2 regions of the Streptomyces sp. NPDC091376 genome follow, and region 2 is predicted to be linked to the other one. Evidence: riboswitches for the same ligand, from Rfam matches in the RefSeq annotation. Region 2 holds a riboswitch; the other holds the start of a gene.

Region 1 (4,193 bases), on a different contig from region 2:
GCGACGACTGAGCCGCGCCACGTGTGGGTGTCACCAGGAGGGCCCCCTGGTGACGTCGGCACGGCCGGCAGCACGCCGACAGCACGGACGACGGCGTGGCACAACGGCATGGCACATCGACACGGACAACGGCATGGCACGTCGGCACGGTCAGGGGCAAAATGGCACAGCCGCCGGCCGCTGGTCCGGTTGGCCGATGGCGATTCGTCGTGCGGTGCGGTTACGGCCAGCCTGGAGAGGGCGCGGTACCGTCCGCAGCCGGGCGGACCTGGCAGGAGACCACTGGTGGGGCAACGAGAACGCGACGAACGACCGCGGCGCAACGGTGGCCGTAAGGTCGTCGGAGCGTTGCCGGTGCTGCTGATCGTGGCCGGGGTCTTCTTCGATCTGGGCACCCCGGAGTCGTTCACCGCCTCGCCTCTCTTCGCCGCGGCGCCACTGGTCGCCGCTCCCTTCTTCTCCGCTCTCTACACGCTGCTGACGGGCGTCGCCTCCGTCGCCACGGTGGCCGGGCTCCACGCCTACAACAGCAGGGCCGGCGAGATCCCTGCCGTGACGGAGCTGCTGACCGTGTTCACGGTCTCCGTGCTGGCCCTCTTCATCAACCACGTCGTACGCCGCAGCGGCGAACGCCTCGCGTCGGCGCGGGTCATCGCGGAAGCCGCGCAGCGGGCCGTGCTGCCCACGCCGGACGAACGGATCGGCGGGCTCCTGGTCGCGGCGCGGTACGAGGCGGCGCAGCGGGACGCCTTCATCGGGGGAGACCTGTACGCCGTGCAGGAGACTCCCCACGGGGTGCGGCTGGTCGTCGGCGACGTACGGGGGAAGGGGCTGGACGCGGTCGAGGCGGTGGCCGTGGTGCTCGGGGCGTTCCGGGAGGCCGCAGAACAGGAGTCCTCGCTGGAGGGTGTCGCCCAGCGGCTGGAGCGGGCGCTGGCGCGCGCGGGCACGGGGCGCTCCGGGTTCGACGCGTTCGAGGGTTTCACCACCGCGGTGCTCGCGGAGATCCCGCACGGGAGCGGCCTGGTCAGGATCGTCAACCGGGGTCATCCGCCGCCGCTGCTGCTGGGCGCGGACGGTGGGCTGGAGGTGCTGGAGCCGCCCGAGCGTGCCCTGCCGCTCGGCATGGGCGACCTGGACGCGTGGCCGGACCGGGCGTACGAGACCCCCTACCTGCCCGGTGCCACGCTCCTCCTCTACACGGACGGCCTGTCGGAGGCGCGGGACAGGCAGGGTGCTTTCTACGATCCGCGCACACGGCTGAGCGGCCGGATCTTTCCCGGGCCGGAGGAGCTGCTGGACGCGGTCGTCGAGGACGTACGGCGGCATACGCGCGGCAGGTCGACGGACGACATGGCGCTGCTCGCGGTCGGGCGGCCGGGGGAGCGCCAGCCGGAGCGGCGCAGGACGATGCCCGTCGTCCCGTGACCCGTGCGGTGGAGGGGGCGCCACGGACCGTGATCGAAGGACACCGCTCCGCATAACATTTGATACACCGTCAGGAAAGTCGGGTGGATCGAGGGTTGGTCAACTTGCCCGATTCGATCCTCTTGTTGCTGGTAAGTCCAGGCCAAAGTCGTTAACGATCAGTGGGAACGGCTTGGAATCCGACCTCGGTGTCTATTAACGTTCGATAACGCAGCGCGGTCGTCCCAGCCGTCGCAAGAGACGGCACCGTGCGCATGCGCCGAATTCCGCAAGGGAACCGGGGAACCACCAATTGGGGTGAATCGGGCACTTCATCGTGCTCGTAGGAGACCTTCCTGCTCCGAACCCGTCAGCTAACCCGGTAGGCGAGAAGGAAGGAAAGGAGCACGCCTCCGTGGCGTCCAACGAGCCTGCCCTCCAAGAGCCTCCCACCACACAGTGGGTCCCGAGCGACCAGTGGACACCGGCCACCGGGGCGGAGGAGTGGAACCCGACCGAGGAATCGGTCCGTCCGGTCCGTGGCAGGCACCGCGTCGTCAAGCAGCGCAACGGACTGGCCCGGAGCTCCACCGTTCTCGGCGTCGGCGTCATAGCCGCGGTCGGCGCGGGCGGCATCGCCACCGCGCAGGACAAGCCGGCCGTCTCCATCTCGCTCCCCGACGCCATCACGGACAACCTCCCGGACCCCGGATCGCTACCCGGCGTGGGCTCCTTCATGTCGGACGACTCCGACCAGGACGCCGGGAACGACGCACCGCTCACCGCCTTCGCCGCCTCCGAATCGGCGGCGGACAGCGCCCAGGGCGCCGGTGACGCGGGCGAGGCGCTGCGCGCCCGGATCCTCCAGCAGGCCGAGCAGCAGCAGGCCGCCGCCGAGGCCGAGGTGAAGGCGGCCGCCGAGAAGGCCGCCGCGGAGAAGGCAGCCGCCGAGGCGAAGAAGCAGCAGACCGAGGCCGCCGAAGTGGCCGCAGAGGCGAAGGCGAAGGCCGAGGCCGAGGCCGCGCGCAAGGCGGAGGCCGAGCGCCTCGCCAAGCTCGCCGCGAGCTACTCGCTGCCGACCTCGTCGTACACGCTCACCTCCACCTTCGGGCAGTCCGGTTCCATGTGGTCCTCCGGCTACCACACGGGTCTCGACTTCGCGGCCCCGACCGGTACGCCCGTCAAGGCCGTTCACGGCGGGACCATCAAGTCGGCGGGCTGGTCCGGTTCGTACGGCTACCGCATCGTGCTCGAGCTCGAGGACGGCAGCGAGGTCTGGTACTGCCACCTGTCGTCGATGACCGTCGGCGTGGGGCAGAAGGTCTCCACGTCGGAGACCATCGGGCGCGTTGGCGCCACCGGCAACGTCACCGGCCCGCACCTGCACCTGGAGGTGCACACGGCGGGCGGCGACGGCGTGGACCCGGCGGCGTGGCTGCGCGGCAAGGGCCTCTCTGTCTGAGGGCCTTCCGGCCAAGGGTCTCTGCGTCCGGGGCCTCTGCGTCCGGGGTCTCTGCGTCCGGGGTCTCTGCGTCCGAGGGCTCTCCGGCCAAGGATTGTGAAGGCATCTCCCTCTCTGTGCTCTTCCGGGTCGGCTTCCGGCCGCCCGAGGTCGCGGCCCGGTTCCGGTTCTTGCCGGACCGGGCCGCACCCGTGTGCGTACGCGTACTCGTCCTCCCCCAAGTCGCCGGCGGCCCTGGCGCACTCCCCCCGACGCCTGGGTCGCCGGTCCGCCGTGCCCGGACGCCATGCCGCGAGGACGGCCCGAAGGGCCTAGCCGCGGTACGGGTTGTAGCCCCCGTAGTCCAGATACGGGGGCGGCTGCCAGACCCGGCCCGTCGCGCGGGCCGCGTACGTCAGGGCGGGGCCCGCCACGTCCCTGCGCTGCCAGAGGTGGTGGAGCAGCTCCTGCTCACGAGCGACGAAGTCCGTGCCCGCCGCGCCCCGATGGGCCCGGTGCCGCAGAAAGGCCAGGGAGGTCGCGAAGACCTCGTACTCGGAGACGGCGCGGGCGGCCTCCCGGCCTTGCGTACGGCCCGCCATGTCACGGGCCATCGTGCGGGCCCGCATGGAGGACAGGGCGTGCGGCTCGGCCGGGGCGAGCCAGCCCGCCGCCGCGTACGCGGGCAGTTCGGCCGCGACCGTGCGCAGCTCGCGCTGCCGGGTCCAGACCGCCAGCCAGGTCAGCAGGCCGAAGGCCGGCACCATGAACGCCGCGTACACGGCGTAGAAGCCCCACGGGCCGAAAGCCCCTGAGCCGTTCCACAGCGCGTGCATGCCGATGGAGAGGACGAGGCCCAGCAGGGGCAGCACGGTCCTGCGGAACTTCCGGCGCTGTGCGCCGGCGGCGGCGAGGCCGAAGCCGATGCCCGTCAGCACGGTGAAGAGCGGATGGGCGAACGGCGACATCACGATCCGCACGAAGAACGTCGCGGCCGTGACGGAGGCGAAACCGGACGCGCCGATCTGCTGGTCCTCCCCGAAGGCGGTGCCGAGATACAGGATGTTCTCGGTGAAGGCGAAGCCGGTCGCGGTGAAGCCGGCGACGACGACTCCGTCGACGACGCCGGTGAAGTCCCGTCTTCGGAAGAGGAAGATGAGCAGCACGGCCGTCGCCTTGGCGCTCTCCTCGACCACGGGGGCGATGACGGTTGCGCCGATCGTGTCCGCGTGCGTGGGGTCGGCCGTGGCGGTGGCTATCCACTGGGTCGCGAACGAGTTCGCGATGATCGCCACGAGGGCGGCCGCGCAGGCGCCCCAGGCGAAGGCGAAGAGGAGGTTCCGCC
Region 2 (4,193 bases):
CGTCGCCGTCCAGACGAACCTGAGCTGCCGTACGGACTGGCTGGCGGAAGCCGATCCGGAGACCCTGGCGCTGTGGTGCACGTACCACCCGGGTCAGACGCCCTACGACCGCTTCCTCGGCAAGTGCCGTGAACTGTCGGCGCGCGGCATCAGGTTCAGTGTCGGGATCGTCGGCTTCGAGGAGCATCTTGAGGCCGCCCGCCGGCTGCGGGCCGATCTCCCGGGGCACGTCTATCTGTGGGTCAACGCGGCGGAGGGGCGTGACTACACGGACGAGGAGGCCGCCCGCTGGACGGCGCTCGACCCGCTCTTCCCGTACAGCCGCCATCCGCACCGCTCGGCCGGTCTGCCGTGCCGTACGGGCGAGTCGGTGATCTCGGTCGACGGTGACGGGACGGTGCGGCGCTGCCACTTCGTCCCGGCCGAGCTGGGCAATCTCTACGACGGCTCGTACCGGGCGGCGCTGCGGCCGCGCGCCTGCCCGCTCGCGGTGTGCGACTGTCACATCGGCTATGTCCATCTGGAGTCGCTGCCGCTATACGACGTGTTCGCGGGCGGGGTCCTGGAGAGGATCCCCGCCTCCGTGTAAGAGACGTGCCCGGAGAGATGGAACTCAGAGCGGAAGCAGGTCCGGGCGCTTGGGCTCCACATGGTCACCGGACGATTCGCCCCGCAGCCGACGGCCGATCCATGGCACGAGGTACTCGCGCGCCCACTGGATGTCGTCGCGGCGGACTTCGAGCGTGCCGCGCGGCGGCAGCGGCGGCCACGGCTGGTCCGGGTCTGCGGGCACGTCCAGGCCGAGCACCTGGGCGGCGCGCAGTGCCACACGCGTGTGGCCCTCGGCCGAGAGGTGCAGCCGGTCGTCGTCCCAGGCACGTCTGTCCTGGACGGACTTGAGCGACCAGAGGTCGAGGACGGGGCAGTCGTAGCGGTCGGCGATGGCGCGGACGTGCGCGGTGTACGTGGCGATCTTGCCGCGCAGATGGCGCAGGACGGGCACGTCGCGGGTGTCGAACCCCGTCGTCACCATGACGGTGCCGACGGAGGCGGCGAGTTCGGCGACCGCCCGTTCGAAGCGCTCCGCGACGTCGTCCGGGTCGCTGCCCGGCCGGATGATGTCGTTGCCGCCCGCGCAGAACGTCACCAGATCGGGGGCGAGTTCCTTCGCTCGCGGGACCTGTTCCTCGACGATCTGGTCCAGGAGCCTGCCGCGTACGGCGAGATTGGCGTAGCGGAAGGTGTGTTCCGGCACGCGGTCGTCCAGCAGGACCGCGAGGCGGTCCGCCCATCCGACGAACTGTCCGCCGGGTCCCGCGTCTCCGACCCCCTCGGTGAAACTGTCACCGATCGCCGCGTACGACCCGAATGAGCCCTTTGTTCTTGATCGCGAATCGTCTGCCACGTCGAGTCATCTTTCCTGGTGAGAAGTGACCTACGCCACCGTAGGGAGGGGTTGACGGGGCGTGATATAGACCACCAGGTCAGTTTTCGGCAAAGCGGGAATAGGCGGGGACCCGTAAAGACGCGGGCGTCCGCCGGCCCCTGCGCGGGGCCGGCGGACGGAGTTGCGCGGCGTCGGGTTCGGGACGCCGCGTCAGGTTCGGGACGCGCGTCAGATCGAGACACCGTGCTGGCGCAGGTAGGCCAGCGGGTCGATGTCCGAGCCGTAGCTCGGGCTCGTGCGGATCTCGAAGTGAAGGTGCGGACCGGAGGAGTTGCCGGTGGAGCCGGACAGCCCGATCTGCTGGCCGCCGGTGACACCGTCACCGGACGCGACGGACAGCTGGGAGAGATGGGCGTACTGCGAGTACGTTCCGTCGCCGTGCTTGATGACGACCTCGTTGCCGTACGCACCGCTCCAGCCGGCCGAGACGACGGTGCCCGGGCCGACCGACTTCACGGACGTACCCGTGGAGGCGACGAAGTCGACACCGGTGTGGTAGCCGCTGGACCACATGGAACCGGCGGTCTTGTACGCGGTGCCGATGCCACTGGTGACCGGGGCGAAGAAGCCCGAGGGCGCGGGGGCCTGGGCAGCGGCCGGAGCGGCCGCGGCACCGGCGGCGCGGTCGGCGGTGCGGGAGGCACGCTCGACGGAAGCGGCCGGCTTCTCGGCCTTCACGACCTTCTCCGCCTTCACGGCCTTCTCGGCCTTGGCGGCGGCCTTGTCGGCAGGCGCCTTCTTGGCGGGGGCCGCGGCCTTCCGCTCGGGCTTCGGCTGGACCTTCGCCTCACCCTGGGCCTTCGCCTTGCCGCCGAGGACGAGCTTCAGACCCGGGTGGATCAGCGAGGGGTCCGTACCGACGGCGGCGCGATTGTCGGCGTACAGCTTCTTCCAGCCGCCGCTGACGTTGTGCTCATCGGCGATCTTGGAGAGGTAGTCACCGGCCACGACCGTGTACGGCTTCGGCGCCTTGGGAGCCTGCGGCGCCTGCGGGGTGACGGCCTTGTGAGCGACCGAGGCGACCTGCTCGGGAATCGCGACGGGCGCGGACTTCTCGGCGGCGTGCGCACCGGCGGCGCCCATGAGCGGGAGCGCGATGGCGGCCCCGCCCGTTCCCGCGGCGACGAATCCGCGCGTGAACGGGCTGGTCCTCGGACGACGATGCTTACCCTTACCGGGCATGGCCAATTCCTCTCCGCCGCCTGCGAGGTGAGCTGTCGGGTTCGGGCTGGAGCTGCCCGGCCGCGCGACTCGCGCGACTTCACCCCAAGCCGTCCGGGGCTCCGGACGGCGTACTACCTGGGTCCCCCGCTCCTGCCACACGTGGGTGGGTGCGATATTCCGGACGGCGGCAGGATTGGGCGTTCCGACCGGATTGCGGTGACCGTAAGCGAGCCGGGTCGAAGTGAACAAGCCGTCTATTCCCCCCGGGAATCCCCCTACCGGATATCAGCGCACATTTCCCGGTCACGCTGCGTGGATTACGGATCTTCGATTCCCCCGGGAACAAGGGAGTTCGACCGCGGTGCACCACCACAGAACGTCACGGATATGATCCCGCTCACGGACGGATCCCCATCCCCTATTCAACCGGGGCGCGTTATACAAAAACACCCAATCCGGACACATCGCCCATTAGCGACAGAATGCAGCCAATGGCGCGCCCGGCCACGAAAAGGTGGCCCCTTTCCGTATGTGGAACCAATTCCGAACAACAGGTGAATTCGGCAATTCGACCGACGCTCCCCGGAACTCGCCACGGCACAGGCCGAGTTGTCCTCGAACCCGGTCGAGGACCTCCGCCCGGCGTCCCGTCAGGCCCGCTGTCCCGTCAGACCCGGCGCCCCCGTCAGACCCGGCGGGGCAGGCGGAGGACCATCGCGTCGAGGTCACCGCTGAGGCCGGTGGAGAAGCCGTGATGGAGGAGGACGGCGCCACGGTGGAGGCTGCCGGTGTCCAGGCACACGTACTCCGCCGGCCAGGCACCGTACTCTGCCGACGGGTCGAGTCCGCGCAGCGGGAGCCGCGGCGGACGCTCGCCGTGGCACTGGGCCTGCAGCCAGGCCAGTACGACGGCCTCGTCCCCGCGCGGATACGGCACCGCGCTCAGCCCGCCCTCCGGCGGCCGCAGCCGGTACAGCTCGCCGTGCTGGACGACCGGTCTGATCTTCTTGTAGAGCTCCACCCAGTCACGCGCCTCGGTCAGCGCGTCCTCGCTCCATGCGGTGAGGTCGCCGCCGATGCCGAGCACCCCGGCCATGGCGCTCACGAACCGGAAGCGCGCGGGCCGGACGAACCGGGGGCCGCCCTCGACGGGATACTCCTCGTGCCCGTCGAGCGGCGACTCGAGGGCCAGGAGGGAGGAAGCGGGTCCGCCGCGAGCGCCTCGGCGTCGGCCGGGCCGATCCGCGGTCCCCAGTGCAGATGCAGCAGCTCGTCCCGGTCGGTGAGGAGCAGCGCATAGCTGCTCGTCATCCCGGACAGAACCCAGATGCGACCGTCACCAACCGCCTCGATCACCCAGACCCCTCAAATTCGCACACGTCCGCACATCATCGGGCGCAATTCATCAGCGGGGCAACGGCCTTGCGGCCATGGGCCGAGATACTTGCCTGAGGAATCGATGTCGTAGGGTCAGCAGCGCGCCCCTTTGTCGGCGAGCAGCGCCGACCGCAGACACGGAGGAGCCCCCGTGACGCAGCAGCTGCCCCAGACCCCGCCGACCGAGCCCGAGCTGTCCGGGGTT

The links. A riboswitch is a leader RNA that binds a small molecule or an ion and turns the genes downstream of it on or off. The one in region 2 is predicted to bind cyclic di-AMP.
Region 1: linked by a shared signal. The riboswitch ahead of ACIQMR_RS07715 (M23 family metallopeptidase) and the one ahead of ACIQMR_RS11155 (peptidoglycan DD-metalloendopeptidase family protein) in region 2 are both predicted to bind cyclic di-AMP.

What each region holds. Positions count from the first base shown of each region.
Region 1 is NZ_JBIVUF010000002.1:730,598-734,790, forward strand. Features, by position in the region: gene ACIQMR_RS07705 (TipAS antibiotic-recognition domain-containing protein) at 1-11, shown strand, start outside; gene ACIQMR_RS07710 (PP2C family protein-serine/threonine phosphatase) at 286-1,428, shown strand; cyclic di-AMP (ydaO/yuaA leader) riboswitch at 1,676-1,811, shown strand; gene ACIQMR_RS07715 (M23 family metallopeptidase) at 1,823-2,869, shown strand; gene ACIQMR_RS07720 (PrsW family intramembrane metalloprotease) at 3,181-4,193, opposite strand, start outside.
Region 2 is NZ_JBIVUF010000004.1:237,893-242,085, reverse strand. Features, by position in the region: gene ACIQMR_RS11165 (STM4011 family radical SAM protein) at 1-589, shown strand, start outside; gene ACIQMR_RS11160 (SGNH/GDSL hydrolase family protein) at 614-1,405, opposite strand; gene ACIQMR_RS11155 (peptidoglycan DD-metalloendopeptidase family protein) at 1,616-2,629, opposite strand; cyclic di-AMP (ydaO/yuaA leader) riboswitch at 2,634-2,787, opposite strand; partial or broken gene ACIQMR_RS11150 (GH36 C-terminal domain-containing protein) at 3,297-3,740, opposite strand; gene ACIQMR_RS11145 (hypothetical protein) at 3,713-3,922, opposite strand; gene ACIQMR_RS11140 (tyrosine-protein phosphatase) at 4,140-4,193, shown strand, end outside.